Regions from separate parts of the Pelosinus sp. UFO1 genome, predicted to be linked through region 4. Evidence: riboswitches for the same ligand, from Rfam matches in the RefSeq annotation. Region 4 holds a riboswitch; each other region holds the start of a gene.

Region 1 (7,529 bases), 2.0 Mb from region 4:
TCATTCTGCGCAAGTAGTAGGCAAGTTAGGAGAACGTTCTCAGCATATAGGGCAAATCGTAGATACCATCTCTGGGATCGCTGGGCAAACCAATCTATTGGCTCTTAATGCAGCAATTGAAGCTGCCCGTGCAGGAGAGCAGGGTAGAGGCTTTGCTGTCGTCGCTGAAGAAGTACGTAAGCTTGCAGAGCAATCGGAAGAAGCAGCAAAACAAATTGCAACGTTAATTAGTGAAATTCAACAGGAAACGGAACAAGCTGTTTTGGTAATGAACACTGGTACGGAAGAAGTAAAGGATGGTACGAGAGTAGTTTTGGAGGCGGGGAATGCATTTAATCAGATTATCCAACTTGTAGGCGAGGTTACCACGCAAGTTAAGGAAATCTCCAATGCCGCTGATCAAATTTCAATTGGGAGCCAAGATATTGTTGGCGCAGTCCGTGGGATTGACGAAGTTACCAAAGGGAATGCTCTCCAGACTCAAACTGTTTCCGCTGCAACTGAGCAGCAAACTGCATCTATGCAGGAAATTGCGGCAACTAGCCGCAGCCTTTCTCATATGGCAGAAGAATTACAGGATGCTGTCCGTAAATTTAGAGTATAAAGAAATATTGTTACGTTTTTTGGTAATCAAGTAAAATTCAAAGACTAAGATGTAGGTGGCGTTTTTCACTCCACTTACATCTTAGTCTTTCTGTATTTGCAGGGAATATATAGCTAGGAGTCGAAGTGATTAAGAAACAGAACTATGGGTGTAATGTGAAAAAGATAGGAGGCTTACATATGATTTATACACGTACAGGTGATAAGGGGATGACTAGTCTGTTAGATGGTAGTCGTGTGCGGAAGAACAGTATACGCGTAGATAGTTACGGAACCATTGACGAGTTAAATTCATTATTAGGCTTTGGGAAGCATTTTATTATGAATCCAGCTATCGTAGAAAAAATCCATATTGTGCAGTTAGAGCTTTTTGCCGTCGCTGCTGAGTTGGCAGATCCTAAAGGGGAAATGTACCCTGCAAAAATTGGCGAGGCTGAAATTTTGCGTTTTGAAACTTGGATTGATGAATATGTCAAGCTTATGAATCCCGCTCCTAAATTTATAGTGCCAGGCAGCAGCCAGGCTTCTGGGATTCTACATGTAGCCCGTACTGTTTGCCGACGTGCTGAAAGGCTTATGACGTCACTAGAAGAGATAGAACCAGTGAGTTCGTCTTTAATGAAATATGTAAATCGCTTGTCTGATGTATTATACACCTTTGCCCGCTTTTTGGAAGAACAGCAAGAATTGGTTAATTCATAACTAGGATTTTACGGAGTACAATAGACTGTAGCCTCACAAAATGGCATAATAGAAGCATAATTTGTCTTCCGGGGCAAGCTATGCTTTTATTTACGAGATTTGAAAGTACAATAACTTCTGAATCAAGTTTTATTTCTCTGTACAGATAGGTCTAGTACATTTTATTTTTTTATAGCAAGGAGTTTTATCATGAAAATACAACGAATTTTTTTACTCTATATTTTAATGAATGTTATTGCTTTCTTACATTTGGATGTAGCGCCCGCCTTTGCGGCAGCTAACAATCCGCAACCAATTGATTATATAAATGGCGTAGTGTTGTCGGTACAATCCCTTGAAATTTCATCGAATAAGAATATGGGGGTTACTGGGAAAAATTTAATAACGATTCAGCTTACATCAGGGGCAGAAGCTGGTAAAGAGGTGCAGAGTATTAACTATACTACCAACCAGCCATTATTTGACATCAGCCCTAGTCCTGGGGATAAGATCATTTTGGCTGTAAACGAGACACAAAGTGTAAAACAATACCATGTCGCGGATTATAATCGCCTTTTTCCTATGTATATACTAGTAGGTGTCTTTATTTTATCCTTGTTGTTGCTTGGGAAAAAGATTGGTGTTAAGACCTTGTTTGTTATTTGTTTTTCTGTAATTTTGATTCTTAAGGGTATGATTCCCCTTATTTTGAGTTATCATTGGAACTTTATTTTGGCTACCATGCTTGTTTGTGCAGTGATTGCTACCGTAACGCAAATTACAATTAGTGGTTGGAATGCAAAGACCTGGGGAGCAATTATTGGTACTGTAGGTGGTGTTGTTATAGCAGGGATTTTAGCAGCAATATCCATTTCGTGGATGCATTTAACAGGCTTAGATAGTGAAGAAGCTATGATGCTCAAAGTTACTACGTTATCCTTCATGAACTTTCAAGAAGTTCTATTTGCAGGAATTATTTTAGGATCACTAGGCGCTGTGATGGATGTAACGATATCGATTGCCTCTACCCAATTTGAAATTAAAAAATCTTGTCCTCATTATGGATTTACAGAAGTATTTAAATCTGGCATAAACGTTGGACGAGATGTTATGGGAACTATGGCAAATACCTTAATTTTAGCTTATACGGGGAGTTCCTTACCTTTGATTTTTCTGATTACATCACAAGAAAATGTGTCCTTAGTACGCATTATGAATTTAAATATTGTGGCGACAGAAATAACGAGAGCTCTTACTGGAAGCATTGGATTAATCTGCTCCATACCGCTAACAGCTGCCATTACAGCCCTCCTCTTGAGCCGAATCAATAAGCAGTAATATATTATGAAGTCTTAATAGTTCATTTTGTTGACATTATATGTAATATAATGTAGAATAAAGTAAAAATACGAAACCAAATATTGGGCAAACTTATCGAAAGGTAAGGACGCAAAGCTATGGGTCTAAGGAATTTTTATTCTATGACCGCCAAGCTGCCGATTCAATTTAGATTTGTAATTAGCAGCAGGACATAGTGAACTGGTGCTAATTTTTTTATTTTAGGAGGATTATTTTGCAGCTTAGAATTAAGGGGAAAATTCTTACCATTATTTTAGTAGTTTCATTGGCCATGCTCACAGTAGGTTCGATAGGGTATTATTATACAAATGCAATGAGCAATGAAATGAAAATTATGTACAATGAAAATCTTTTATCCATTAAACGATTAAATGAGACTCGGCATAATTTTAGGGCAGTTCACGGAATGATTCTGGAACTTATTTTTGGTAATGTAGATAAGGCAACCGAAGATAAGTTAACAAATGAAATAAAATCATTGGCATTGGAAACGGATAAAACCTTAAAAGCCTATGAGAGTCAAAAACTAACACCATATGAGCAAGAAAAATTACTTAAGCTAAAAGAAGCAATTGGTCAGTATCGGACAGAGCGACAAAAGGCAATTGATTTAGCAAAACAAGGGAAAAAGCAAGAAGCTTATACATATTTTACCCAGCAGGCTGCAGGTAAACTTGAAGCGGTAAATATAACTCTCCAAGAACTAGCAAATTATATGGCGGAAAAAAGTGATAAGGCCAATCGAGAAGGAGAAGAACATGCTAGTTTTGCCGGTAAAGTGATTTTCTCATTAACGGGGCTTTTTGCTTTACTAAGTATGTTTCTTGGGTGGAAACTATCTACTATGATTGTCAGCAGATTAGGAACTGTAGGTGCCTTTTTAGCTGAAATAGCAAATGGGAATTTAGGTCTAGAAAACGTAAAAATCGCCGAGAGGGATGAAATCGGTGAAATAGGCCAGGGTTTAAACAAGATGGCTGATAGTCTAAAAGGAGTTGTCCGCCAGGTAATTGAATCAGCTGAACAGGTGGCGGCGTCTTCAGAAGAACTGACAGCAAGTGCAGAACAATCAGCGCAGGCTACCAATCAGGTAGCAGCTACCATTAGTGAAGTAGCCCAGGGGGCTGAAAACCAGGCTAGTGCAGTAACGACAACTACTTCCGTAGTTGAACAGTTATCTACGGGTATTGAGCAAGTTTCCCTAAATGCAACAAAAATGAGTGAGGTATCCGATAAAACGTTCCAAGCAGCCCAAGATGGTGGTAAAGCAGTAAAAGCTGCAATGAATCAGATGGATATTGTGGAACAGACAGTGACCAAATCAGCGAATGTTGTTGCAAAACTAGGGGAAAGATCGAAAGAAATGGGACAAATTGTTGAGACGATTTCTGGAATTGCGGCACAAACGAATCTACTTGCTTTGAATGCAGCTATTGAGGCTGCCCGTGCAGGAGAGCATGGTAGAGGATTTGCTGTAGTTGCGGAAGAGGTACGAAAGTTAGCAGAACAATCTCAAGAGTCAGCAAAGGAAATTGCAAATTTAATTGCAGAAGCTGGTATGGATACAGATCAAGCTGTTAACGCTATGAAAGAAGGAAGTCGTGAGGTCAATGTGGGAGCTGAGGTAGTAAACACTGCTGGGAAAGCTTTCAAAGAAATTTCTACTTTTATTGATCAATTGACAGGTCAAATCAAAGAAACTTCTGCTTCTATTGGGCAAATGGCTTCGGGTAGCCAGAAGATCGTAGCATCTGTACATGATATTGACCAAATTAGTAAAGATACGGCCAGTAGAACTCAAACTGTATCTGCAGCTACTGAGGAGCAATCAGCATCCATGGAAGAGATTGCTGCATCTAGCCAGGCATTAGCTAAGATGGCAGAAGAACTTCAAGGCGTTGTAAGAAGGTTTAGGATATAGAAGAGTAATACTAAAGGCCCTCCGTTAAGGAGGGCCTTTAGTGTTAAGTTTGCGCTGCACTAGCTTTTAGGTCTCATTACTATAGCAGATGCATAGGTTCCTGAATCTGTCAATGAATCCATACCTAAAAGGGAAGGTTATTTCATGAAAAGTAGCGAAGTAAGAAAAAATGGTTAAATTGTCAAAGTGAAAGTAAATTTTTCTCATTAAAACTCATAACAGTTCAATTGAACATAATTTTTAATAGAAATAAGGTGAGATCAAATGAAAGTATTAATCATTGATGATGAAAAAAGTATTCGCACTATACTCTCAGAAATGGTACAACATTGGGGTTACGAGGTTGTTCTTGCAGCTGATGGTGAAAGTGCTTGGAAAATTTTTCAGGTTATTAATGAACCAATTATTGTGCTGCTCGATTGGGTTATGCCAGGGATAGATGGAGTTGAATTATGTAGACGGTTAAAACAGAGTGAGAAGACAGCACATACTTACGTTATCATATTAACTGCCAAGAAAAGTGATGTCGAAGATGTGGTAATTGGCTTTGATGCTGGGTCTGATGATTTCGTGACGAAGCCGATTGATCCAAGAGAATTAAGTTGTCGCCTGTCCGTTGGCCGGCGTATTTTAACATATCAGCATGATTTAGAACAACGTAATGCTACTTTACAAGAAACGACTCGGGTGATGGAAAATGTAATGCGAGAGCTGCAAGTTGTAAATGGTAAGCTAAAAGAACTTTCCTTAGAGGATGAACTTACAGGAATTCCTAACAGGAGAAGTTTGGAGAATTATTTAGCTAGAGAATGGTGGCATGCATTGCGGGAAAAAGAAGCGTTGACCTTCATTATGGTAGATGTGGATTTTTTTAAGTTTTACAATGATACCTATGGACATCCTGCGGGAGATGAATGCTTGAAAAAAGTTGCTGCTATCTTAGCTGAAAATGTGAAACGCAGCAGTGACATAACTACCCGTTATGGCGGTGAGGAGTTCGCCATTGTTCTGCATGATACTGACTCAGCAGGGGGACAAAAGGTAGCGGAAAAACTTCGACTTGCTGTAGAATCACTTGTAATACCCAATAAAGCATCTAAAGTCAGCCCTTATGTTACCATAAGCCTGGGTATTGCAACAATAATACCGGATATCAATTTATCCTATGAGACTTTAAAAAAAGAAGCCGATGATGCCTTGTATCAAGCAAAACGTGAAGGTAGAAACAGATGGTTTGCGATTGATGTAGGGAGAGGTGCATGTAGTGTTAAAGGATGAAAAGCTTATTCAAGAATTTGTCATTGAGGCCATAAGCCATGTGGAGAAGATAGAATCGGGATTGCTTGCTATTGAAAAGGGGCAACTGGATGAGCAGATCATTCATTCCATTTTTCGTTCTGCTCATAATATTAAAGGGACAGCTGGATTTTTTGGTTTCCACAAAATTGTTGAATTGTCTCATGCTATTGAAAGTTTGCTAGGAAAAGTGCGCAGTAGAGAGATAGCCATTACTTTACCTATCATTGATGCATTGTTAGCAGCGAATGATGAACTTAAGGTATTGTTGGATCATATTACAACTAGCGAACAACAAGATATCACTATCTATGTAAAAGAATTAAAACAAGCCTTTCCCAGCGAAAGTTTTGGAATGAATGGAAAGGGTACGACGAGTTCTTTGACTAGCGAAATGCAAGAGACAATCTCGCAGACGAATAAACCTTATAATGATGTCAAAGTGGTGCTAGAAGATTTAAGCAGAAAAGGTCATAGAGTATATAAGTATCAGTATGACATCCATTCCATAGAGCCTAATGAGGCGGGACGGCTGTGCGGGAATACAGCTAAAAGTATCCAATCAATAGGTGTTTTGTTAGCCCATTATATTACTCAGGCTCAAGAAGGTACTAGATCTGCTTCTCAGCAAGAAGCAATCTTTTTATTTAGTACAGTACTGGAAAAAGAACTTGCGGTTATGGCCCTTGGTGCAAGCCAGGAAGATATTGTGGAATTTGACGTTTCCAGTCAGAAAAATGAGATTTTTCAAGTTATAGACGCCCCAAATAAAACTGGTTCTAGCGGATATAATCTTCTAGAAGCGGAGCGAAGTGAATTTGATTCAGGGGAAGAAAAAAGAAGCAGTCAAGATCTTGATACGGAACGTATTAAAGTAGATGTAACGTTACTTAATAATTTAGTTAATTTAGCGAGTGAGATGGTTTTGGCACGCAATCAATTACTGCGGGCATTAGAAAAAGAGATAGATAGTATTCCAGGAATTCGGCCTATCTTGCAAAAAATTGACCATACCACTACAGAAATACAAGAGAAAATTATGCGTACACGTATGCAACCAGTATCCATATTATTTCAACCGATACCTCGCTTGGTAAGGGAGTTATCGAAAAAGCTGGGAAAAAATTTAACTCTACGTATGGAAGGTAAGGAAGTAGAAATGGATAAATCAATTTTGGAAGGATTGGTTGATCCATTTACTCATTTAATACGCAATGCCTTAGATCACGGCATCGAAGATGCTGCTTTAAGAAAATCATTGGGCAAAGATCCTACTGCGACTCTAGAAATACAAGCTCGTCATGAAGGTGGGCGTGTCATTATCGACATTAGAGATGATGGGGCAGGTATTAATGTAGAGAAGATTAGACAGCAGGCGTTAAAGCAGGGATTAATTCATCAGGAACAAGGTAAATTTATGAGTGAGAGTAAGGTGCTCGATTATATTTTTTCACCAGGATTATCCACTGTTTCTAAGGTAAGTGATATTTCTGGACGGGGTGTTGGGCTCGATGTAGTACGATCGAATATTGAAAAATTCGGCGGTACGGTAGAGGTGTATACGATTAAGGGGCAAGGCACGACATTTCGCTTACTGTTACCTTTAACACTGGCCATAATACCTTCACTAATTGTAGGCGTAGAAAATCATTTTTTTGCTCTGCCGCAA
Region 2 (7,529 bases), 1.8 Mb from region 4:
ATTACCAATCAGGATCGGGTGGGACTTGTTCTTGATATCTCGCAAGTCCTGGCAAGGGATAATATTAATATCTTATCAATGGAAGTCTCACCAAATATTATGTATCTAGAAATAGAATCACTATCACCTAATAAATATGCTTTTATCCATAAACAATTGTGTTTAATTCCACAAATTATTACTGTCGACCTAATCTCTAATATGCCTCACCAAGAGAGAGAACAACAGCTCAAAGCTGTCATGGATACGATTGGTGATGGCATTTTAGCAATTGACAAAGAAGAAGTTATAACCCATTTCAATCCCGCCGCTGAAAAAATTCTAAGTTACCAAAGTAATGAGGTACTAGGTAAAAAAATTAAAGATATTTTCGTATCTGAGATACCTTTATTGGAAGCACTACATGAGGGGACGCCTTATAGCAATTGCGAATTCGTAGTCTCAACGACGAGAGGTAAGAGTCATTATATTACTAGTGGGTGTCCAATAAGGGACGCCAACGGTATTACTATTGGTGCAGTAGCAGTATTAAAAGCCATGCATGATGTTAAAGAGCTGGTATATTCCGTAACAAAACCTCACATTAATCGATTTGCTGACATCTTGCATGTGAGCGAAAAGATGAAACATGTCATTAATCTGGCGAAGCTTGTTGCAAAAAATGACTCTACAGTACTGATTCGTGGAGAAAGTGGTACTGGTAAGGAACTTTTTGCCCGCTCTATCCATATGGAAAGCCTTCGTCGAGAAAAAATATTTGCTCCCATTAATTGTGCAGCTCTGCCAGATGCTTTGCTCGAAAGTGAATTATTTGGTTATGAAGACGGATCTTTTTCAGGGGCAAAAAAAGGTGGTAAAAGTGGCCTTTTTGAATATGCTAACGCTGGGACGATCTTTTTGGATGAGATTGGTGAACTCTCCGCTAGTCTTCAGGCTAAACTATTACGGGTACTGCAAGACGGCAAGATCCGGCGCATTGGCAGCAATCAAGAAATTTCTGTTGATGTTCGAATTATTGCTGCCACTCACCGGAATCTAGAAGAAATGATTCGAAAAAAAGAGTTTCGCGATGACTTATACTATCGCCTTAATGTCATTCCTATCTACATCCCCCCACTGCGTGATCGCAAAGAAGATTTGCCTCTATTAATTGAAAGTTTATTATTAAAAATAAACCATCGCTTAAAAAAGCAAGTAACCCATCTCTCACAGCCTGCAATGAGTAAACTGATGCAACACGATTGGCTGGGAAATGTTCGCGAATTAAGAAATGTTATTGAACGAGCAGTTAGTCTGGTTTCCCAAGGGGAAATTACCCCAGAACATATTATGTTGGATCAAATGAACTTACAAACAGCTTCTAGTGTGTTACCCATTACAAATCGAAAATTGAAGGAAGTTCTAGCAGAAATGGAGTGCCATATTCTTCGCGAAGCGATTAAGACTCATGGGACATCACGTCAGGTTGGTAATGTCCTTGGTTTATCCCATACAGGTGTATTAAATCGAATGCGAAAATATGATCTTTCAGAAAAAAAGGTCTAGCTACATACTTATTTTCTCCTATGATGGTCAATTGAATAACAAAAAAAGTCCCGATGAATGCTCCCCCAAAAAGGAGTCTATCATCGGGATTATTTTATAAACTATAACTATTATTGTCAGTTATATATTGCTCGAGTTCCTTTAAAATTTGGGGAAGATTCTTAAGTAACTCCTCTAGTTCTTCTTTTCCCATCTCCAATCCTACCACCATTTCTTCTTTCATTAAACACACTCCTATAGTAATTTCAGATTTTTTTACCTGTATAAGTATGATCAACTAAAAGTAAATTATTGCATTAAATTGTAAACTTTCTAACGGCTTTCTGCATTTCCTCTGCCAGATTCGCTAACGCATGGCTTGAAGAAGCAATTTCTTGCATCGAAGCTGATTGTTCCTCTGTGGCTGCAGAGATACTTTGGGTTTCTCCAGAATTGTTTTTTGTTATTGCATTAATATCCTGTATCGCGGTAACAATTTTATTACTGCCAACGTCTACTTTTTGAATAGAACTAGTAATCTCACGAACCTGACTTAGAACTGTCTCAACCAATATTTCTATCTGCTTAAAGGATTCTCCAGCCTTATTAACCACTTCGCTTCCAATGTGTACTTCCCTTGTACCATTATTCATAGCTACTACAGCCGTATCTGTATCTACTTGAATTTCGTTAATCATTTCGGCAATTTGCTTTGCTGCATGCTGAGATTGTTCCGCTAATTTACGTACTTCCTCTGCTACAACGGCAAATCCACGCCCTTGCTCACCAGCACGAGCTGCTTCAATCGCTGCATTTAATGCCAATAAGTTTGTTTGTCCAGCAATTCCAGAAATAGTATCTACAATTTGTCCAATCTCTTTCGATCGATTCCCTAACTTAGCTACTACTTCCGCCGATCCCGAAACAGTCTTTTCGATGATATTCATTTGACTCACAGCACTACCAATCGCCACATTACCATCACTCGCAGCACTAGCCGCCTGTTCCGATGTTGCCGCTACTGTCCTTGCATTTCCTACAACACGCTGAATACTTGCTGACATTTCCTCAACTACAAGAGAAGCTTCTTCCACTGCATTCGATTGTTTTTCTGTTCCTTGTGCTACCTCAGTTATCGATGTAGCTACTTGGACTGATGCATGAGCTGACTGCTCGGCACTAGCGGTCAATTCTTCCGAAGATGCCGCCAATTGTTCTGCTGTTTGCGCCACATTTTTCATTAGATTTCGTAAGTTTTCTGCCATTTTTGAAAAGGCTAATGCTAGCTGTCCTATTTCATCATTAGACTTAATTATCAGATTCTGCTCTGTTAGATCTCCGCTAGCTAGTCGCTCAGCCTGCTCAGTTAATTTTGTAACGTTTCCTGTTATTTTACTAGCCAATACCCAGCTTGCAGCAATTGAAATTATAATGCCGATTAAAGCAATCAGTCCAAACTCATAACCTAACTGTTTGACTTGGCTATAAACATCTTCTTTGTCAACTGTAATACCCAATATCCATCCCGTAGATGGTATTTTGGTATAAATCATTAATTTTGATACGTTATTCTCTTCATAACTTTGAACACCGTTATCTTGAGATAACATTTCTTTTGCCATCTGTTTTAATTGTGGATTTTCATTAATATTGGTCGAAATTTTCGTTGAATCTGGATGGGCCAACGTAATTCCTTGTTGATCTACAATAAAACCGTTTCCTTTCCCATGTAAATTAATCTCTTTAATTCTCTCACTTAAGATATCTAGTGTAATATCAATCCCAACAATACCTTTTGTATTTCCTGCTGTATTTTTCAATGGAACAACTGCTGATACAATATACTTTTTAGTTAATGCATCAACATAGGCATCAGTAAATGTTAATTTATTTGTTTCTTTTCCTTGCTTGTACCACCCACGTTTACGAGGGTCATACCCCTCTGGAAGGGCTGATCCTGAGCCATCAATCATCCTGCCATCTTCTAACCCTACATACAAATCAAGTACGCCAGGATCAGACTTATAATTTTGCACAAAAGAAACTGGTATATCATTATCACCTAATACTACCTGAATGTTTTGACTAGTCACTACTGCCGTTTGAGCCTTTGTTAATAACCAACCATCTAGTTGTTTTGAGTGACTGTTAACAATAGAAAACATTTCATTTTTGATATTTTCTGTTACTTGCTTTTTAGCATCAAGATATCCCATGATTGTAACTGCCAATAAAACAGAACTCGTAATAAACACCAATGCTAAAAACTTCATTTTCAATTTCATATGTACACCACTTTCTATTTAATTTCCAACCATATTGAAACATTATCTTAAATCTTGAACCATTTATTCAGCTAGTGTTTTGCATTTTTTTAGTTTCGTGCATATTAGCACATCAACAATTCCATTCACTCTTTTGTTAACTTTTGGGACAAGCGATACCTCCTCTTTTAATAACAAAAACTGCCAGGTAACATAATGTAAATTTACAAAATGCAACCTGGCAGTCATGAATTAATATTGTTAGACCCATGGCTTTGCGTCCCTACCTTTCGATAGGTTTGCCTATATAGTTATAAATTGTCATTTTCGACACAAAAATATAAACTCCTCTAAAATATGCCATTTTTTTCAAAAATATAGTGGCTTCAGATTATTATGTTTTTGCTATAAAAAAATAAAGCATAACTTTGCCATTACGGCAAAACTTACGCTTTATATTACATTGCTAAACCATCGTGGGTTTAAATTACATTATAAATTTAAAACGCTGTATCATGACCGATATAGCAGGCTATATTATTGTGAAGAAATAGATCCTGTATTTCTTCCATCTGGGCATCGCTTACACTACCACTAGTCGCATAATCATAATTTTTCCCTAGTTGGCGCCATTTCGATTCGCCTAGTGTATGAAAAGGTAGAATGTTTATTTCAAATAGATTATTTTCCTGCATAAAGTATATCAACTTTGACATATTCTCAACATCATCATTAAAGCCACCGATAACTGGCACTCTGATGATAATCCTTCCCTGCCACTGTGAATTCGCAACAGAAGATATATTGGAAAGAATAATATCGTTATATACCCCAGTTTTTTCTTTATGCTTTTGTCTGTCCATGTGTTTTATGTCAACGAATACAAAATCTACATATTTCATTACATTCAAATATACTTCTTCATCAGTATATGCTGTTGTTTCGATTGCTGTATGGAAACCATTTTTTACACACTCTTTTAGGATTTCAACTAGAAACTTATTCTGCATCAAAGGTTCGCCACCACTAAAGGTTACACCACCTTTTCCGCCCCAATTATTAGAATCCCTTTTTAATATTTTCATTAACTGATCAACAGTATACTCTTTTGCACATTGCTTTAAGCCACTATAACAACAAGCCTCAGCACATTCAAAGGTTGTACAAGCATCACATGTTTCCCAATTCAACACTGGTTTTCCATTAGCAAAGCTTAGCCCGCCTCTATTACAGGTATCCTTACACAATGAACAGCCTTTATTATACCTGCAACTTCTTTCGCTAAACATGATATGAGGTGTTCTGCTCCAACTTTCAGGGTTCGCACACCATCGACAACTTAGAGGACATCCACTCATAAATACAGTCGTTCTACAACCTGGTCCATCATGAACTGAAAAACTCTGTATATCAAATATTACTCCTGTTGTATCCACTCTTTACCTCTTATCTTTAAATTCATGGGCAGCACAAGTTCCTGCATTAAGGCTGCCATATACCCAATCTTCCTTAGATAACCCTTTGCATATTCCGATACCTTGTTCATCCTCATCATGAAACTGTTTACAATTGTTACATTTTGGTGCTACTGCTAGTCTGTCACATACGTCAGTATCTATATTGATGAACTGCTTTGTTAATCTGCATATTCCTTTACTTGCATCAATACTGCAAAAATGTAAACAATCAATATGTTTTAATGCCATCTTCCTATACTCCTTCATGTTCAGTTCTAGATATTACTTCATCCTGTATTGGTTTGCCTAATTCACACCAATATTGTGTAAAACCAGCTACACGAACCAGTAAATCACGATGCTCCCCTGGGGCTTTTTGTGCTTGTTTTAATATAGTAGAATCTATTATATTATATTGGACATGGGTGCCGCCTCTGCGCATATAGGCCTTAGTCAAATCCAATAATTTTCTTGTTCCTTGAATACCTTGTAATGCACCTGGATGAATTTTAAGATTCATCTGAGAGTTTTGGGATGTGGTGTGATCCCAAATGTTAGCTGATTCAAATAAAGCATATAAACCGCTTGTATCTGTTCCTGGATATGCAGATACGGAGCCATCAGAGTAAGTAGTTCCACCTAATCGTCCGTCTGGAGTCGCCAACGTAGCCGCACCTTGTGGACCATGAGTTGATACTGATATTTGACAAGGATACATTTTCTTACCATATAAAGATTCGGCACGAGAACAAGCAATAACTAACCATTCCTCATACTCTTTTAAAATAGTATCAACATAAGCATTGTTATTGCCAAATTTAGGAGTTGTTAAGCAATCAGCATATATTCTGTCATACTGATTATTTTCGGCAATCTTTACCTGCTCTGCTAATGAATAATTATTAATTTCAGCGGCTTGTTTATAGCCAAAGTTGTTTAAAATACCATCTGTCATTTCTTCAAGAGTATATTTCTTGCTGTCATATACTAAACTTTTTAAGGACGCTAGAGAGTTGACCATTGTGATGGTTCCACAAGTTTCCACATTAAATGTTCCATTATACCGGTAACCCATATTCCCTATATGTTGCCCTTTATCTAAAGAGTCTGGTTTAAGAAAAGAGTTGATAACCGACATATTTTGTTTCCGCCAAATATCATGTTCGATATTATTCGTTTTAGCAAGAATCCCTATCGTATCTTCATAATATTGATTAAATGTTGCAAGTAATTCTTCAAAGCTGGCAAGTTTTTTATTATGCGGTGGATAAACCTGCATTCCAGTACGATGATCTTTTCCGTTAGTCAAAACAAGTTCCAAAATTTTCGGATTTGCGATAAAGTGAACACCAACACTAGTAGGTTGGCCAGCGCCACCTGGAATTTCATACACCTTGCCATTGAGTGTTAATGTTTTCCAACAACAAGGAGATATTTCTAAACATCCTCCGATTGCGACGGATCGCGCCTCTTCAATTGTCATTCCTTCAGAGCCATATTGGTTTATCAAGAAATCCATAGCATTTCTATTATTAATCCAAGCAGGATATCCCGTTCCAGTTTTACAACACTCAGTACCTTTTATTAAAAACGTTTCTGGAAGTTTTTCTTCATACATAATTGTTAGCGTTGGCTGCGGAGTCCTACAACTGATCCCTGCGTCCAATATGATTTCCTCTAATTCATTCGCTGCCGATTGATTCTGTCTTGTTAACCCGCCCAGAGATAGATTATTAAAGGTATTACCTGATAATACCCCACCATTAACCCCTGCAGAAGCAAAAACATCGATACAAGTTATTTTAATTCTATATAGCTCCATTAACTCAAGGGCTTCTTCTTTGGTTAACTTACCACTATCGATATCCTGCTCATACCATGGATATAATATTTGTCCAAGTTTCCCGATGGATAGACCTGATATTACATCTTCATTTAATACTGCAATATGCAGGGTATAGGACAGCTGTAATGCCTCTCTAAAATTACGAGGTTGATTATGGGCAATGGATTCTAGGCACTCAGCTATCTCTCTATATTCTTCTTTCTCTTGATTACCTACTGCCGTTGTTTCTAGAAATCTTGCATGTTTGGCATAATTAATAATCCACTGTTGTAATCCTTCTATTCCATGTATAACAGCTTCATAAAAATAAAGACGATCCATACCGATTAAGCCATCACCATCTGCATTTCCAGCAACTTGATTTCTACATTCCTCTGCCATTTCCTTAAGCTTATCAAAACCATATTGTAGAGGATAATAATAATTTATGACCTCGCG
Region 3 (7,529 bases), 1.5 Mb from region 4:
GCATAATTACGTAAGAAAGCACTAATTGCTAATAAGATACGAGTTAGTAATGGTAACTCCATCTTCATATTGTCAAACATTTGTACAAATGTGGGTAAAACAAAGGTTAGGATAAATACTACAGATAAAACTGCCATAGCACTTACGACAGCAGGATAAGTCAGAGCAGATTTGATCTTCTCATTCATTTTGTGTTCTTTTTCAAAATGATTTGCCAAACGACCGAGTACATCATCGAGCACCCCACCAACCTCTCCAGCTTCTACCATGTTAATCATAAGCCCAGGGAAGATACGAGGGTGATCCCCTAAAGAACGTGATAAAGTTTCCCCTTCCTTGACTTTTTTATAAACATCCTGGAGTGCCTTTTTCATCCGAGGATTATCAGTTTGTTCAATGAGTACATTAAGACATGACACTAGAGGTAAACCTGCATCGATCATCGTAGAAAATAACCGACAAAAAATAGATATTTCCTTTAGACTAATACGCTGTAAGTTATCGATAAAAGAGCGTATTGCACTAGTGCTACCTTCTTCTTTAAGCTGAGTAATAAAATAGCCTTTTTCACGAACGTGCAGAGCTACGGCATGTTCATTCTCAGCCAAAATACTGCCTGTCAGCACTTGTCCATTACGGTCTTTTGCTCTATAGGCAAAATTTCTAGCCACTCAAAATCTCCTACTTTCCTTTTTAACTATTAGCGAGACGAGCGAAGGTTTCCTCATCAATGGCTCGCATGGCTGCTTCCCCATAAGATACAATTCCACGTCGATATAGATCTCTTAGGGCCATGTCCATTGGTTGCATGCCAAACTTTGCTCCCGTTTGAATCACCGAAGTTAACTGGTGGGTTTTACCTTCCCGAATCATGTTGCGTACTGCAGGCGTGGCGATTAGTATTTCTAAAGCAGCAATCCTACCTAGTTGATCAATGCGAGGCAAAAGTTGCTGGGCAACAATTCCTTGTAATGTGACGGAAAGTTGAATACGAATTTGCTGCTGTTGATGGGCGGGAAAAGCGTCGATAATACGGTCAATAGTCTGGGCGGCACTGCCAGTATGCAGGGTGGCAAATACCAAATGTCCTGTCTCTGCTGCTGTAATGGCAGTAGCTATTGTTTCGGGATCACGCATTTCCCCTACCAAAATAACATCAGGATCTTCCCGTAGTGCAGCCCTTAGAGCAATTGTAAAAGATTTTGTATCTGAATGCATTTCACGCTGATTTACAATAGATTGATTGTGTTTATGTAAGTATTCGATCGGGTCTTCCAGAGTTAGGATATGGCAGGACCTTTCCTTGTTAATCAAATTAATCATCGCTGCTAACGTTGTGGATTTACCACTACCAGTAGGCCCAGTAACTAGGACCAGCCCTCTAGCTTGAGAGGCTAGATTTTTAAGCACAGGCGGATGCCCTAATTCTTCCAAAGTAGGCACAGTTTCATTTACAACACGAATGACAATGGCCGTTGAACCACGTTGCCGGAAGGCATTTACCCGGAAACGGCTTAGACCGAAAATAGCAAAAGAAAAGTCAATTTCACCATGGTCTTTAAAATACAACTGTTGTTCTGGTTTGGTAATGGAGAAAAATAATTCCTCCGTATCCTTGACTGTGAGCACCTTGTGTTCTGCCCGTACCAAATTACCATTGACTCTCAATATAGGTGGTACTCCTACCGTAATATGTAAATCTGAAGCCCCACTTTTTACGGCTTGATGTAATAATTTTTCCATTAGAGTTCCTCCCCGTTACTTCCAGCATAGGCCACCCGCATCACCTCTTGAACATCTGTCAAACCAGCTAAGGCTTTTTGAATCGCATCCTGGCGCATAGTAGTCATACCCTGTTTAACAGCAATGTTACTAATTTCGTCACTAGAAGCTTTACGGCTAATCGCTTCTCGTATTTGAGCGGTTATAGGCATTAGTTCATGAATGGCCATTCGTCCCCGATAGCCCGTATGATTACAACGTGCGCAGCCTACTCCCCTATGTAGTGTAATTTGTGCGTCGGGTCCGATACCTAAGAAGAGCCGTTCTAAAGAATCAGAATTAGGTATATAACCTTCTTTGCATTCGGGACATATTAACCTGACTAACCGTTGTGCTACAACACCTAAAACAGACGAAGCTACAAGAAAAGGCTCAACATTCATATCTAGTAAACGGGTGATAGTCCCTGCTGCATTATTTGTATGTAAGGTACTAAAGACTAGATGGCCAGTCAAGGCCGCTCGAATCGCAATATCCGCAGTTTCGCTATCACGTATCTCGCCTACTAACACAATATTAGGATCTTGGCGCAATACGGAACGAAGTCCGCTAGCAAAGGTAAGACCAGCTTTAGGATTGACTTGTACCTGATTTACACCAGCCAAACGATATTCTACAGGATCTTCTAGGGTAATAATATTTTTACTGGGTGAATTCACTTTAGTTAACGTAGAATAGAGAGTCGTCGTTTTTCCTGATCCAGTGGGACCTGTAACTAAAACCATGCCATAGGAATGGGAACATAATTTGTGATACATAGTAAAGTTTTCAGGGGAAAAGCCAAGTTTATTAAGATCCAAAATAACTGCTTTCTGATCTAATAGCCGCATGACGACTTTTTCTCCCATAATGGTAGGTAGAGTTGATACTCGCACGTCCACATTATGGCCTGCTTCTTTCACTTTGATTCTGCCATCCTGGGGTATCCGCTTCTCCGCGATGTCCATATCACTCATAATTTTAATTCTAGCAACAATTGCAGGATGAATGTCTCGCGGAAAGCTGCCAACTTCTCTTAACATGCCATCTACACGATAGCGAACTCGGAGTGTCTTATCTTGTGGTTCAATATGTATGTCACTAGCCATGTCCTTAATGGCTTGGTTCATAAGAGAATTGACCAAGCCAATGATAGGCGCATCATCTGCTGTTTGGAGTTCGGCTGTTAATGCCATATCTTCTGGTCGCATATTATTGACAGCCTTTTGCACTAAATCTTGGACACCATAAGATTCTCTTATGGCTCGTAAAATATCTTTTTCCGTGGCGATAACTGGTTCTACATCAAAACCAGAAGCCATACGAATGTCATCAATGGCATAAAAATTAGTAGGATCAACCATAGCTAGGGTAATTTTATTACCAGCTATTTTTATCGGAATCACTTGGTGTCGTTCTGCTAAATTCACTGGAACAAGAGCTGCTGTTGCTGGCTTTATAACAATATTTGATAAATCCACATGAGGTACGCCTAATTGAAACTCAAGAACTTGAATCATGGCATCTTCGGATACATAATTAAGATCGCTCAATACTTTACCTAGCCGTTTATTGTCCTTTTTTTGAATCTTTAGTGCTTCCTCTAATTGTTGTTGTGTGATTAGATTTGTCTCAAGCAACAAATCACCCAGTCTTTTTCGTTTCATTTTCCACCTACCTATTCATAAAAAAAGCAACCGAACAGCAAATACATTCATATTTTAATTAAATGCATAAAGTTAGTCGGTTGCACTACTTGTTCCATCCTAGATAAAGTGCCCAAATACATCACGGATTTCATCACAACTATCTATATCAACTTTTATATCCAGCATTCGCTAAAATAATGTCAATTTATTACCAAAAATGCTAAATAATAGATTTATAATTATGTAAAGATTACTCTTATTACTTAGAAGTGTGTGCTGTTAAAAATATAATGACTTCCGTTTCTGATTTCGAATTATGTACACTTTTAAATAATGTTCCGATCAAAGGCAATTCACTTAAGAAAGGTACATTATTATTTGTTTTGGATTCTTCACTACCAATAAGACCGCCAATTACCATTGTCTCACCATCGTTCATGCAGACCGTAGTTTCAGCTTCGCGAGTAGTAATACGATAATTTTTAATATCAGATACTAAAGTTGGAGTACTCACTTCCGTACGAACTTTAGCAGTCACAGTACCTTCAGCGGTAATGGTGGGGGTATAAGTAAGTTTAATACCTGCGTCAACATATTCTACAGTAGTGGTTGTTTTACCGTTTTCTGTTTTTTCTGTGAGCACAGGGATGTGATCTCCAATTAAAATACGTGCTTCCTTGCCATTAATGGTAGTTACCTTAGGACTTGCTAAAATCTTAGCATTACCATTGCTAATAAGAGCATTGATCTTTGCCTGGTAGTAAAACTCATAGGGGACTCCTGCAGGACTACTACCAAATCTTATAGTACCTTTATGTGCTGTCCGAGTAATTGTGGTCTTTGCGGGTGTTGTTACTTTACCGTTACTATCTCGTACTTCATCTGTTGTTTCAACTTCAGGGTACTGGGGCGTCACATCCCATGACCAATCAATTCCTAGATCTTTTGTTTTAGCTTTATTTATGGCTACTACTTTCGCTTCCAGGGTTACCTGCTGTTGCGGAATATCAAGATCTGTTAATAGTGTTTTAATACGAGCACAGCCTGTAGGTGAACCACTAACAAGTAAGGAGTTTGATACTTCATCTATCTCTGCTTTTAGTTTGAGACTTCCCATAATAGGTTCTAGAGATTTTTTTATATCAACAGCACGAATATAACGAAGTTTATAGACTTCTGTTATACCCATGTCAGCAGGTTCGATAATGTAGGAATCACCTATTTTTCGATACGATATTCCCTTAGCAGAAGTGATTAGGGCCAAAGCATTTTCAAAGGTTATATTATTAATTTTCATGGTAATATTACCTTTGATCGAATCATCAATAATCATATCAACATTTCCAATTGTGGCAAGAGTATGTAGGACTACACGCACATCTTCATCCATGAAATTAAGGTTAATACTTTGAGGAGATGCCATTGCCATACTAGAAATCCCTATAGAGAGAAAAAGTACTAACAAGCATATAAATATCTTGTATCTCATTTTCTTCCTCCTTTTTTCCCGGGAGTTTCTAGGGATAATACGAGCTGGCTATCATTATCTTTAAGAATAACAGTATCATCCTGAATCGCAACCAGTTGGTATGTATCTATAAATTCATATAACTGGTAGGCTTTACTTTTGTTCGCTGATTGAATAACTGCTAAACGCTGATTATCGGTACTAACTATACCAGTCAGTGTAACAGATTCTTTGGCTTTAATTGGGGTAATTAGTTTTTCACTCGCGGTAGGTTCTCTATTTGAACTAGGAACCTTTGAAAATCCTTGATCTCTTACGTTGTTAGTAATTGGTATTTTTTCTTGAAATTCGGAAGGTATAAGGAAAGGATCACGAAACACTTGGTTTGTTTGATTACCTTGTTGTCCAACAAGCATAATAGCCTTATTGGTGGAGCTCTTAACAACTCCCGTATTTGCTTGTTTAGGAATAGTAGGTGCCGTCACTACTTCGGTAGGTGTTATATACATTGTGATGATAAATACGATGCTTCCCACTCCGAGAATTATGCCTAGACGTTGTTTGGCTGTAAATTTTCCAATTTGAGCTGATAATTCCAAAGTTGTCCACCCCTACTATACTAAATAAGACCTAGCAATTTTTCTCTTATTTACTTAAAAAATTACTGATAATTGCGACAAATAAAAAGGATATTATAATGCAATTTATCATAATAAAATTTCAAAATAAAGGCTCGGGTCCTGGGACCCAAGCCTTTATGTCCTAATTATGTATATTCTAACCAATTTTGTAAATTCCTGCTTTAAAATAAGGTGTTTTGTTATTTTTTTACATATATTTTGATAAAATATTCGACATAATAGTACGCGGTGCTTGCTTATCTGTCCATAGTTCAAATGCTAAGGCCCCTTGCTCTACCAACATTCCTGCTCCATTAATGATTCTATAGCCACGAATTTGAGCTGAGTTTAAAAAAGCAGTAATTGGCGGATTATATATTAAATCACAGATAGTAGCGTCCTTATTTACATTCTCCCATAGAATAGGCAACTCTTCTTTTTCACTAGTTGACATACCAATGGGAGTCGAGTTAATCAGAATATCGCATTCTTTGACTTGGTTAGTAAAAGTACTATCTCGCCAGTTACAGCCTAATAAATTTTTAAAATTTGGGAAAAAATTGGTGAACTCTTGTGCCTTTAGAGAGTTTCTTGTGCCAATGGTGATTTGGTGTATGCCATTTTGTATGAGACCAGAGGCGACAGCTCTTGCTGCGCCACCAGCGCCCATAACAACAGCTTTCTTACCCCTTATAGTTACATTCTTTCTTGTTAACGACTGGATAAATCCTTGAGCATCCGTATTGTAACCAATACATTTTCCTTCTTTTATAAGAATTGTATTCACCGCTCCCACAAACTGGGCACTAGGATCAATTTCATCAAGGTAAGACATAATAGCAACCTTATGTGGTATGGTGACGTTTGCACCAGTAAAGTCCATGGCTTTTAAACCAGCCACAGCTTGAGCCAATTTTTCTGGTTCAACAGGTAATGGTACATAAACATAATCAAGATCGAGTGCTGTAAAAGCTGCATTATGCATGAGGGGGGATAAGGAATGTCCCAAAGGCCATCCTAAAATGCCTATTTTTTTTGTCTTACTGGTAATCATAACCTTACCTCCATTTATTGGATATTTCCTGGAAATATATGTAATCTATTTTAATAACCCCTTAGTTTTTAATAATCCTACAGCCAATTTTTCTAATCGACGAGTAATTTTGGTACCAATGAATTCTTTTGCACTGAGAGGTTTAACCCAAATGGTAACTAAACCTAAACGATTACCACCAAGTATATCAGTGAATAATTGATCACCGATAACAGCCACTTGGTTTGGAGATAATTCCATTGTTGCGATTGCTTGGCGAAAGCCTTTCTTAGCAGGTTTATAAGCTCTAGATACAAAGGGTGCATTAAAAATAGTAGCTATACTTTTCACCCTTTTCCCCATATTATTTGATAAAAAACATATTTTAAAACCTTCAGCCAGCAAGGTATTTAACCATGCGATAATTTCAGGTGACATTTCTTGGCTATCCCAAGGAATGATGGTATTATCTAAATCAAAAATGATCCCTTTAATACCTCGGCTTTTTAAATGATTGTATTCAAGGTCGTGTAAGGAATTATAAATTAAGTTTGGACATAAAAGACTATACAAAGAATCTGTACCTCCATAATTAAGGATCGTTCACTTTCATCTTACGAAAAATCCTATATATTATTACGAAAATGAATGGCTTCTGCAATGTGCATATCTGTTATTTCGTCTGTTTTTGCTAAATCTGCAATTGTACGAGCTACTTTTAGTATACGATCATATCCTCGTGCGCTTAAATTCATTTTTTCGAAAGCCTGTTTAAGGATTAATTGTGCTCCTGGCGTCATGTGACAAGCAGTCTTAAGATGTTTATGACTCATTTGGGCATTACAAAATAAATTATACTTTTTTAAACGAGCATACTGAATAGCTCTTGCTTCTATCACCCGTTGGCGGATAATAGCAGAGGATTCTGTGGGTACAGTCGTTGTCATTTCTGCGTATTCTAAGCGTGGTACATGTACATGTATATCCATTCGATCAAG
Region 4 (7,529 bases):
GATAAAGTTAAAGCAGGAAATATTGTAATGCCGTCACCTAATAAAGGTAGCATAACAATAGAAATTATTTCTGCAAGTAGTGAGATAAAGTCTATCGTAAAAGATAATAAACCCATCATACATATAACCATAAATAAGAAAGGAAATATAAGGGGAATGGTGGGAGATCTAGATGCTATGAAAAATCCTGAAATATTAACAGAGTTTGAGCAATTAGAGAATGAGGTCATAAAGAAAGAAGTTGAGAAAGCGTTATATGCAGCGCAAAAGACATTCAAGGCAGATATATTTGATTTTGGCGAAACAATACACAGGGACTATCCTGATGAGTGGAAAAATATAGAAGAAAGTTGGAGTGAGATTTTTCCTGACCTTGAGGTAGAGGTAGAAGTACATTCTAGTATACAAAGAATAGGTGTAATATCTAAACCTCTATATTAATCGGAGGCTATATTGTGGAAACAAAAATATCGGCGTACCAATTGTTTGCTATCATGGTGTTATTGTTATTTGGCAGCGCTATACTCTTTTTTTTAACTCCTGAAGCAAAACAGGATGCATGGTTGGCATTACTCATTTATATACCGGTAGGCATTATAGAATCACTTCTGTATACAAATCTATATTACAAATATCCGAATGATACTATAGTTACATATTTGCCTAAAATTTTCGGCAAATTTATAGGATATATACTGAGTGTTGTATACATTCTATATTTTACTTATTTATCAGCGAGAATAGTGAGAGATTTTTCAGAACTTATACTGATTGTCTCATTGCCTGAATTACCTTCACTTATCGTTTCCATCACAATTATGGTGATATTTGCTTATGGAGCGTTCGCGGGGATCGAAAATATTTCACGAGCTGCACAATTAACACTACCAATATTGATGTTTTTCGTTATCCTAGTATTCATATTGTTGTATGCAACACCAGATGTGGTGAAAATGCAAAACCTAAAACCAGTCCTTGAAAATGGCATATCATCTGTCATAAAACATGGATGGCTGCTCATTACCTTCCCTTATGGTGAGACTATCTTCTTCACTATGATCTACTCATCTGTCAATGAAGCAGCCAATGTAAGAAAAGTATCGCTGCTTGCTGTCCTGTTTGTTGGAATAATCCTTTCCCTAAATACGATTATGTTCATAGTTTCATTAGGAGTAGCAGGTGCATCTGCTTCCCTCTTTCCCCTTTTTTCAACCATGCGTCTTATAAAACTAGGATTCTTGGAAAGATTAGATGTATTTGTTATCGTTATCATGATAATAGGAGGTTTCTTCAAGGTAAGTATTATTACCTACGCGGCCATGCTTGGTACATCCCAGCTTATCAAATTAAAGGATCCCAAGTATTTGGCTATACCCTTCGGTTTAGTAATTGTAATATTTTCAATATTCATCGCTAAAAACTATCCAGAGCACATTGTGATAGGTCTGAAGTGGACACCATTATATATTCATATACCATTACAAATTATAGTGCCATTGACTGCACTAATGATACATTATATAAAAAGAGGTAAGAAAAAAAGTCCCTATGACTGTCAAAATAAAGGGTGAGCCCAGTATATGTTAATTAAATAAAATTTATGAAATTGTGAACATAAAATTTTATAGCCTACTACTAATTTATAAATTAGCAGTAGGCTATACTAATTTTTGACGAATTTCCACAAAAATTTTAATTCTATACCTTTTGGCGGAGGCATGAATGTTCCAAATGTTTTATTATAGGATTCATAGAGCTCTATTTTGTAAATTGAATGTGTTAGATTTCGGCAAACTTATCGAAAGGTAAGGACGCAAAGCTATGGGTCTAAGAATCTTAGGATTTAAGGCTGCCAGGTTGCCATTGACTAACGTCAATGTTGCCATGGCAGTTTTTAATATTTTAAGAAAGAAGGTAATCGATTTAGAAGATTGTTCTTAGCAATAGTTGAAATCAAAAAACTTACAATAACAGGAGTGTGTTCTATTTATGAATAGTAAAAAAAGATTGCCTATTATTTTACAGTTAACAAGTATGTTTGCTATCGCTGCAATGCTATTATTATCAGCCCTTGGTTATACAATTTATAATTATCTTTCACTAGGCGACGAGTCAAATAAGCTGGTATCATATACTGCAGTTAGGACAATGTCTATTAAGGAAGCTCATACAGATTATGTTAGAGCCCTTCTTAATTTCCGTGGATTCTTGCTGTATCCTGATGGAGCAGCTTATGAGCAAGGATATCAGGAAGATATGAAAAAAGCGATTAAAACAGTGAAAGAATTTAATTCTAGTTCCGCGAATCAAGATTCAACTGTAGAAGGTGCTAAACTTGAAAAGTTACTAAATGAATATTTAGGCCTTGTTGAAAAAATGATAATTGCCAAGAAAACCAATGATCCAACACTGAATCAACTGACTACAGAGGGGCGCAAACATACAAAGGATATTGAAGATCAATTTACAAAACTGGCTGAGATACAACAAAAATCTATGACAGATAAAAGTAATCTTATGATTACACATGCCCAAAATAGCAGTAGAAATATTATTTTACTGAGTACCTTAATTTTTATAATGGCCTGTATTGTGGTAATTTGGTATAGTCGCAATTTGGCAATGCGTTTTAGATATTTAACGAAATCAATGACTATGATTGGGCAACTAGACCTTACAGAAAAGGATATTGAAATTCGTCGAAATGATGAAATTGGGGATATGGGGAACATCCTTAATTCTATGCGTAATTCCCTAAAAGAAATTGTTGCATTGCTTCACACCAGTTCTCGAACATTGGCCGCATCCAGTGAAGAGTTGAGTGCATCAGTCGAAGGACACCTAGAAACCGTAGATATTGTGGCTAATAGTACGGGAGAGATTGCTGCGGGTGCTTCTAAAAATTCGGATAGTATTATCAATATCTCAGGAGCAGTTGAAAAAATTTCAGCTGGTGCAGAAGAAATTAACGCTAATGCAACAGAGGTAAATGCCAATACACAAAATGCTGTTGCGGAAGTAGATCGTGGTATGTCCATGTTACAAGCCGTTGTAGAACAAAATGAAAATGTTGCCTCTTCTATGGCTGAGATTACAATAGTAACAGAAAAATTGGCGCAAGGATCGCAGGAAATTAAAGGAATTGTAGATGTAATCACCAATCTTGCTGGACAAACAAATCTTCTAGCCCTAAATGCAGCAATTGAAGCTGCCAGAGCAGGGGAAGCAGGTCGAGGATTTGCTGTCGTAGCAGAAGAAGTTCGTAAGCTAGCTGAACAAAGCGAAAAATCTACAAAAGAAATCACAGAGATCATTTCCAATATGGGAAGTGAGATTGCAGTGTCAGTAAATGCAGTGGAACGAGCGAACGGAGAGGTTGTGAAATGTAAAACCTCAGCTCTCGATACACAAAAAGGCTTTCAACTCATTGCGAAAAGGCTAATTACTGTAAAAGATGGTATTGAGCAAATTGCTTCTGCAATTGGTGAAACTGCTTTGGGGACACAGTCTATGGTAACTAGCGTAGAAACCATACGGCTTGTAGCAGATACTACCTCGGAAGGTATTCAGACCGTTGCAGCTTCCACAGAAGAGCAATCTGCCAGTATGCATGAAATTGGTGATAACGCTGATTCACTTGCTAAGCTGGCAACGGAACTGAATGCAGTAGTTCAAAAGTTTAAAGTATAAGTGAAACCGTTATTATTAAAATTCGGTGGAGGCATTTTATGAGTGAAATTGCAAATGATAAAAAGGGGATCTTATTAGAGACGGGTACAAATGAGTTTGAAATTATTGAGTTTATAGTTGGCAAAGTGCATTATGGAATTAATGTTGCGAAAGTAAGAGAAGTGATTACTCCGGTTCCTGTTACGCCAATGCCAAATTCACATCCTAATGTGGATGGAATTTTTACCTTGCGTGGACGGGTGATGCCACTAGTTAATTTGCTGACATGCTTAGGAGTTAAAGACCAAGAAGCAGCTAGCAAAAATATTATTATAAGTGAGTTAAACACTTTTTTTGTAGGTTTTTTAGTAAATCAAGTTTCGCGGATACATAGGGTATCATGGTCTGCGATGGAACCAGTCCCTGATACTGCTGCTGATTCTGATATGGCTGTTGGTATTATCAAGCTAGAGGAAAAGATGATTATTCTATTGGATTTTGAAAGAATTATTGCTGAAATTAATCCTCAAATTAATGCTAAAATGGTAGATGTTTCTCAAGGGAGTGTTGAATTGCAGGCAGTCAGGAAGACGAAGAAAATCATGATTGCTGAAGACTCCAAAATGTTGAGAGAACTTTTGATAGAGTCACTTCACAAAGCTGGGTATATCAATATAACAACCTATCATAATGGTAAAGATGCTTGGGATGCATTAGCGGCATTAGCAGATGGAGGATTGCCCATCGAAGAAAATGTACATATACTGATTACCGATATAGAAATGCCGCAAATGGATGGGCATCATTTATTAAAGAAGGTTAGAGAAAACAAAAAACTGGAAAAATTGCCTGTATTAATTTTCTCTTCTTTAATTAATGAGGAAATGCGTCTCAAAGGCGAAACGATTGGAGCTAATGGTCAAGCTTCCAAACCAGAAATTAATAAATTAATTAATTTATTAGATACAATGAGCCTATAAATATATTGTAAAGAAGATAGTTAAAACGTTCTAAGAAAAAAGGATGTTAGGGAGTAAAGACTCCCTAACATCCTTTTCTTACTTATATGTCGTTACCATAAAGGATGGATTACCACTTGCCCTTTGTGATATGGTTTTCTATTTCTGCTTTTGAGCGCTGTTTAATAACGTAGGCTTCATGTTTTGCTTGTGTAAAACCAGATGTACAGGGAGGATCAAGATTAATCTCAATGCCCTCTTTTGCTAGTTTTACAATTTGGTCCGTTAAAGCAATAATTTCCATATGGATGTCATTCGTTCTTTCTGACTTGTAAATCTTAGCGGTATCTTCCGCGGTTAATTCAATAAACTTTTCTTGTGGCTGACCACATTTGGGACATTTGTCAATTGCATTATCCCCTTCATGAATAAAACTGCAAACGCTGCATTTAAAAAGGTTTTTCATTGTTTAACAATCTCCTTTTTACATATTATTCTAGTTAGTGACACTATTCGCTAAAAGAAATTAAAATCCTTCTTATACAAAGAAGGATTCAGATAGAAGGAAGCGGACTATTGTAGTCACCATATTTGTAAATAATGCTGTACTGCAAGTGATACAAGGGCTACTGCTAACCAACAGAATAGTCCGAGTAGTATTGGCCTAATACCATTATTAAATATATGTTTGAGATGTGTTTTTAGACCTATGGCGGCCATAGCTATAACGATAAAAAACTTTCCAGTATGGGAAAGGAACTCACAGACAACTGGAGGGATAAATCCAGTTGTGTTTATGATGGAGGCTGCTAAAAATCCTAAAATAAACCAAGGAAATATTTTTGCAATACCAAAATTGCCCGTACTAGTTTTTTTCCTTGCAATAATAAGAGCAAGAGTTAATGTGACTGGCACAATCATTAAGGCGCGGGTTAATTTAACAATGGTAGCAAAATTACCTGCTTCATGACTGTAGGAATAACCGGCGGCCACTACCGAAGAGGTATCATTGATCGCCGTTCCTGCCCACATTCCAAAACCCATATCATTCATACCAAGTACGTGCCCCATGAAGGGGAAGATAAACACGGCGGCTATATTAAATAAAAATATTGTTGATATAGAATAGGCGACGTCTTTATCATTGGCAGATATTACGGGTGCGGTAGCCGCTATTGCGGACCCACCGCAAATTGCTGTTCCTACGCCAATAAGAATACTCGTATTTCCTGGTAATTTTAAATACTTACCTACAAGCCAGGCCGATAGGAATGCAGCACTTAATGTGAAAATCATGATATATAAAGATTGGCTACCTACTTTAAAAACATTAAATAAGTTCATTTCAAAACCAAGTAGTATGATGGAAGCTTGCAATATTTTTTTTGATGCAAATGTAATACCATCCTCATAAATAGCAGGCCTTTTCCAGCAGGCTATTATCATGCCTAAGAGTATTCCGAACACGGGACCTCCTATTAATGGCACAAAGGACCCTAAAAACCAAGATGGGACGGCTATCGCAATAACAATAAAAATTCCAGGTAAAAGCTTCATTAATTCGGTATTTTGTGTCATATAAATTCCTCCTTTGCCTACTGTGATGATACCATTTGAAATCTGATACGTAAAATACTATAATATGATAAAAAAGATAGGCTATTACCTATAGATAAAATATAGGAAGAGAAGATTCAAGTAGTACTGACCTATAAAAGTCAATAAAAAATACTACTCCAGATACTGGAGTAGTATTTTTTATTGACTTGGAAGGCAATCTGGCTTAAACGGTATTCTACTAGTGTGTTGCAATGGGAGCACCTTTTTTCTTTATGGTGTTACCCGGCATTAGCAGAGCAACAATGGCTAAAACCACTAATATGATGGCGACGTAGTTGTAAGCATCTCGATAGGCAAGAATACTTGCTTGATGGATAAGCTCTTGATAAATTTTCCCCATAGCTGTTGATGACGCTTGGGAGTATGGTACACCAAGATTCATAATTGATTGGGTGTAGCTTGCTATTGAACTGTGAAAGCCTGGGTCAGCAGCCGTTAGATGCTGTACCAGATAAGATTGTTCCATCTGCTGACTATGCAAGAGTTTGTTAGTGACCAATGCGATACCAATACTGCCTCCTAAATTACGCATTAGGGAAACAATTGCTGATGCATTGCTGCTATTTTCGGGAGAAATTTTTGAGAAAGCAAGTGTACTGGCAGGTATGAACAGGAATGGGATACCAACTGTCTGAAGAGCACGTACTAAGACGAAGGTGCTGTAACCCGTTTGAGGCGTCACAAATCCAGTTGCCCACATACCAACAGCGGTGATCAGCATACCAAAAGAGATAAGGTATTTTGACTGAAATACATTGACGAGTCTGCCAACGACAGGCATCATAACGAGGGTAGCAATTCCTCCTGGCGAAAGTACAAGTCCGGATAAGGTAGAATCATAGCCAAAATTTGTTTGTACCAGCATCGGTAACAGCATGGCACTTGAGTAAAGGGCAAAACCGACAAAGAAAATCATAATGCAGGGTAAACTGAAACTAGGAATAGCAAAAAGCTTCAGCTGGACTACCGGATTTTTTTGCCGTAATAGCCAGAAAACTGCCAAAATGAGACCAGCGGCGGCAATAAAGGCAAAGATCATGATAAAGGGACTGTCAAACCAATCTTCTTGCTGCCCTTTATCAAGAACGATTTGCAGTGCTCCAAGGCCGAGGGCGATGAGGCTAAGGCCAATATAATCGATAGAGTCCACCTTTTGCTTTTGCGCACTAGGCGGATCCACGACCAAAATCTTGACCAGAAAAGCAGCTAATAGGCCGACAGGTACATTCATGAAAAAAATCCAGCGCCAGCTAAAGTTATCTGTGATAAGACCGCCTAGGG

Evidence for each region. Region 4 has a riboswitch for cyclic di-GMP ahead of UFO1_RS03975 (methyl-accepting chemotaxis protein). Riboswitches for the same ligand answer to the same signal wherever they lie in the genome.
Region 1: it holds a riboswitch for cyclic di-GMP, as region 4 does, so the genes downstream of both, UFO1_RS19040 (methyl-accepting chemotaxis protein) here and UFO1_RS03975 (methyl-accepting chemotaxis protein) in region 4, are expected to answer to the same signal.
Region 2: it holds a riboswitch for cyclic di-GMP, as region 4 does, so the genes downstream of both, UFO1_RS19730 (methyl-accepting chemotaxis protein) here and UFO1_RS03975 (methyl-accepting chemotaxis protein) in region 4, are expected to answer to the same signal.
Region 3: it holds a riboswitch for cyclic di-GMP, as region 4 does, so the genes downstream of both, UFO1_RS11295 (GspE/PulE family protein) here and UFO1_RS03975 (methyl-accepting chemotaxis protein) in region 4, are expected to answer to the same signal.

What each region holds. Positions count from the first base shown of each region.
Region 1 is NZ_CP008852.1:4,024,360-4,031,888, reverse strand. It holds gene UFO1_RS19055 (methyl-accepting chemotaxis protein) at 1-604, shown strand, start outside; gene UFO1_RS19050 (cob(I)yrinic acid a,c-diamide adenosyltransferase) at 784-1,305, shown strand; gene UFO1_RS19045 (YibE/F family protein) at 1,495-2,622, shown strand; cyclic di-GMP riboswitch class I at 2,699-2,785, shown strand; gene UFO1_RS19040 (methyl-accepting chemotaxis protein) at 2,858-4,564, shown strand; gene UFO1_RS19035 (diguanylate cyclase) at 4,829-5,842, shown strand; gene UFO1_RS19030 (hybrid sensor histidine kinase/response regulator) at 5,829-7,529, shown strand, end outside.
Region 2 is NZ_CP008852.1:4,180,422-4,187,950, forward strand. It holds gene UFO1_RS19725 (sigma 54-interacting transcriptional regulator) at 1-1,545, shown strand, start outside; gene UFO1_RS26080 (hypothetical protein) at 1,640-1,768, opposite strand; gene UFO1_RS19730 (methyl-accepting chemotaxis protein) at 1,842-3,809, opposite strand; cyclic di-GMP riboswitch class I at 4,018-4,102, opposite strand; gene hpdA (4-hydroxyphenylacetate decarboxylase activase) at 4,289-5,224, opposite strand; gene hpdC (4-hydroxyphenylacetate decarboxylase small subunit) at 5,228-5,494, opposite strand; gene hpdB (4-hydroxyphenylacetate decarboxylase large subunit) at 5,499-7,529, opposite strand, start outside.
Region 3 is NZ_CP008852.1:2,412,826-2,420,354, forward strand. It holds gene UFO1_RS11285 (type II secretion system F family protein) at 1-671, opposite strand, end outside; gene UFO1_RS11290 (type IV pilus twitching motility protein PilT) at 694-1,743, opposite strand; gene UFO1_RS11295 (GspE/PulE family protein) at 1,743-3,428, opposite strand; cyclic di-GMP riboswitch class II at 3,494-3,578, opposite strand; gene UFO1_RS11300 (secretin N-terminal domain-containing protein) at 3,670-4,899, opposite strand; gene UFO1_RS11305 (hypothetical protein) at 4,896-5,477, opposite strand; gene UFO1_RS11310 (shikimate dehydrogenase) at 5,707-6,552, opposite strand; gene UFO1_RS11315 (YqeG family HAD IIIA-type phosphatase) at 6,598-7,104, opposite strand; gene UFO1_RS11320 (YifB family Mg chelatase-like AAA ATPase) at 7,158-7,529, opposite strand, start outside.
Region 4 is NZ_CP008852.1:893,564-901,092, forward strand. It holds gene UFO1_RS03965 (Ger(x)C family spore germination protein) at 1-441, shown strand, start outside; gene UFO1_RS03970 (GerAB/ArcD/ProY family transporter) at 456-1,571, shown strand; cyclic di-GMP riboswitch class I at 1,779-1,865, shown strand; gene UFO1_RS03975 (methyl-accepting chemotaxis protein) at 1,990-3,690, shown strand; gene UFO1_RS03980 (chemotaxis protein) at 3,729-4,649, shown strand; gene UFO1_RS03985 (rubredoxin-like domain-containing protein) at 4,759-5,094, opposite strand; gene UFO1_RS03990 (YeiH family protein) at 5,211-6,206, opposite strand; gene UFO1_RS03995 (DHA2 family efflux MFS transporter permease subunit) at 6,427-7,529, opposite strand, start outside.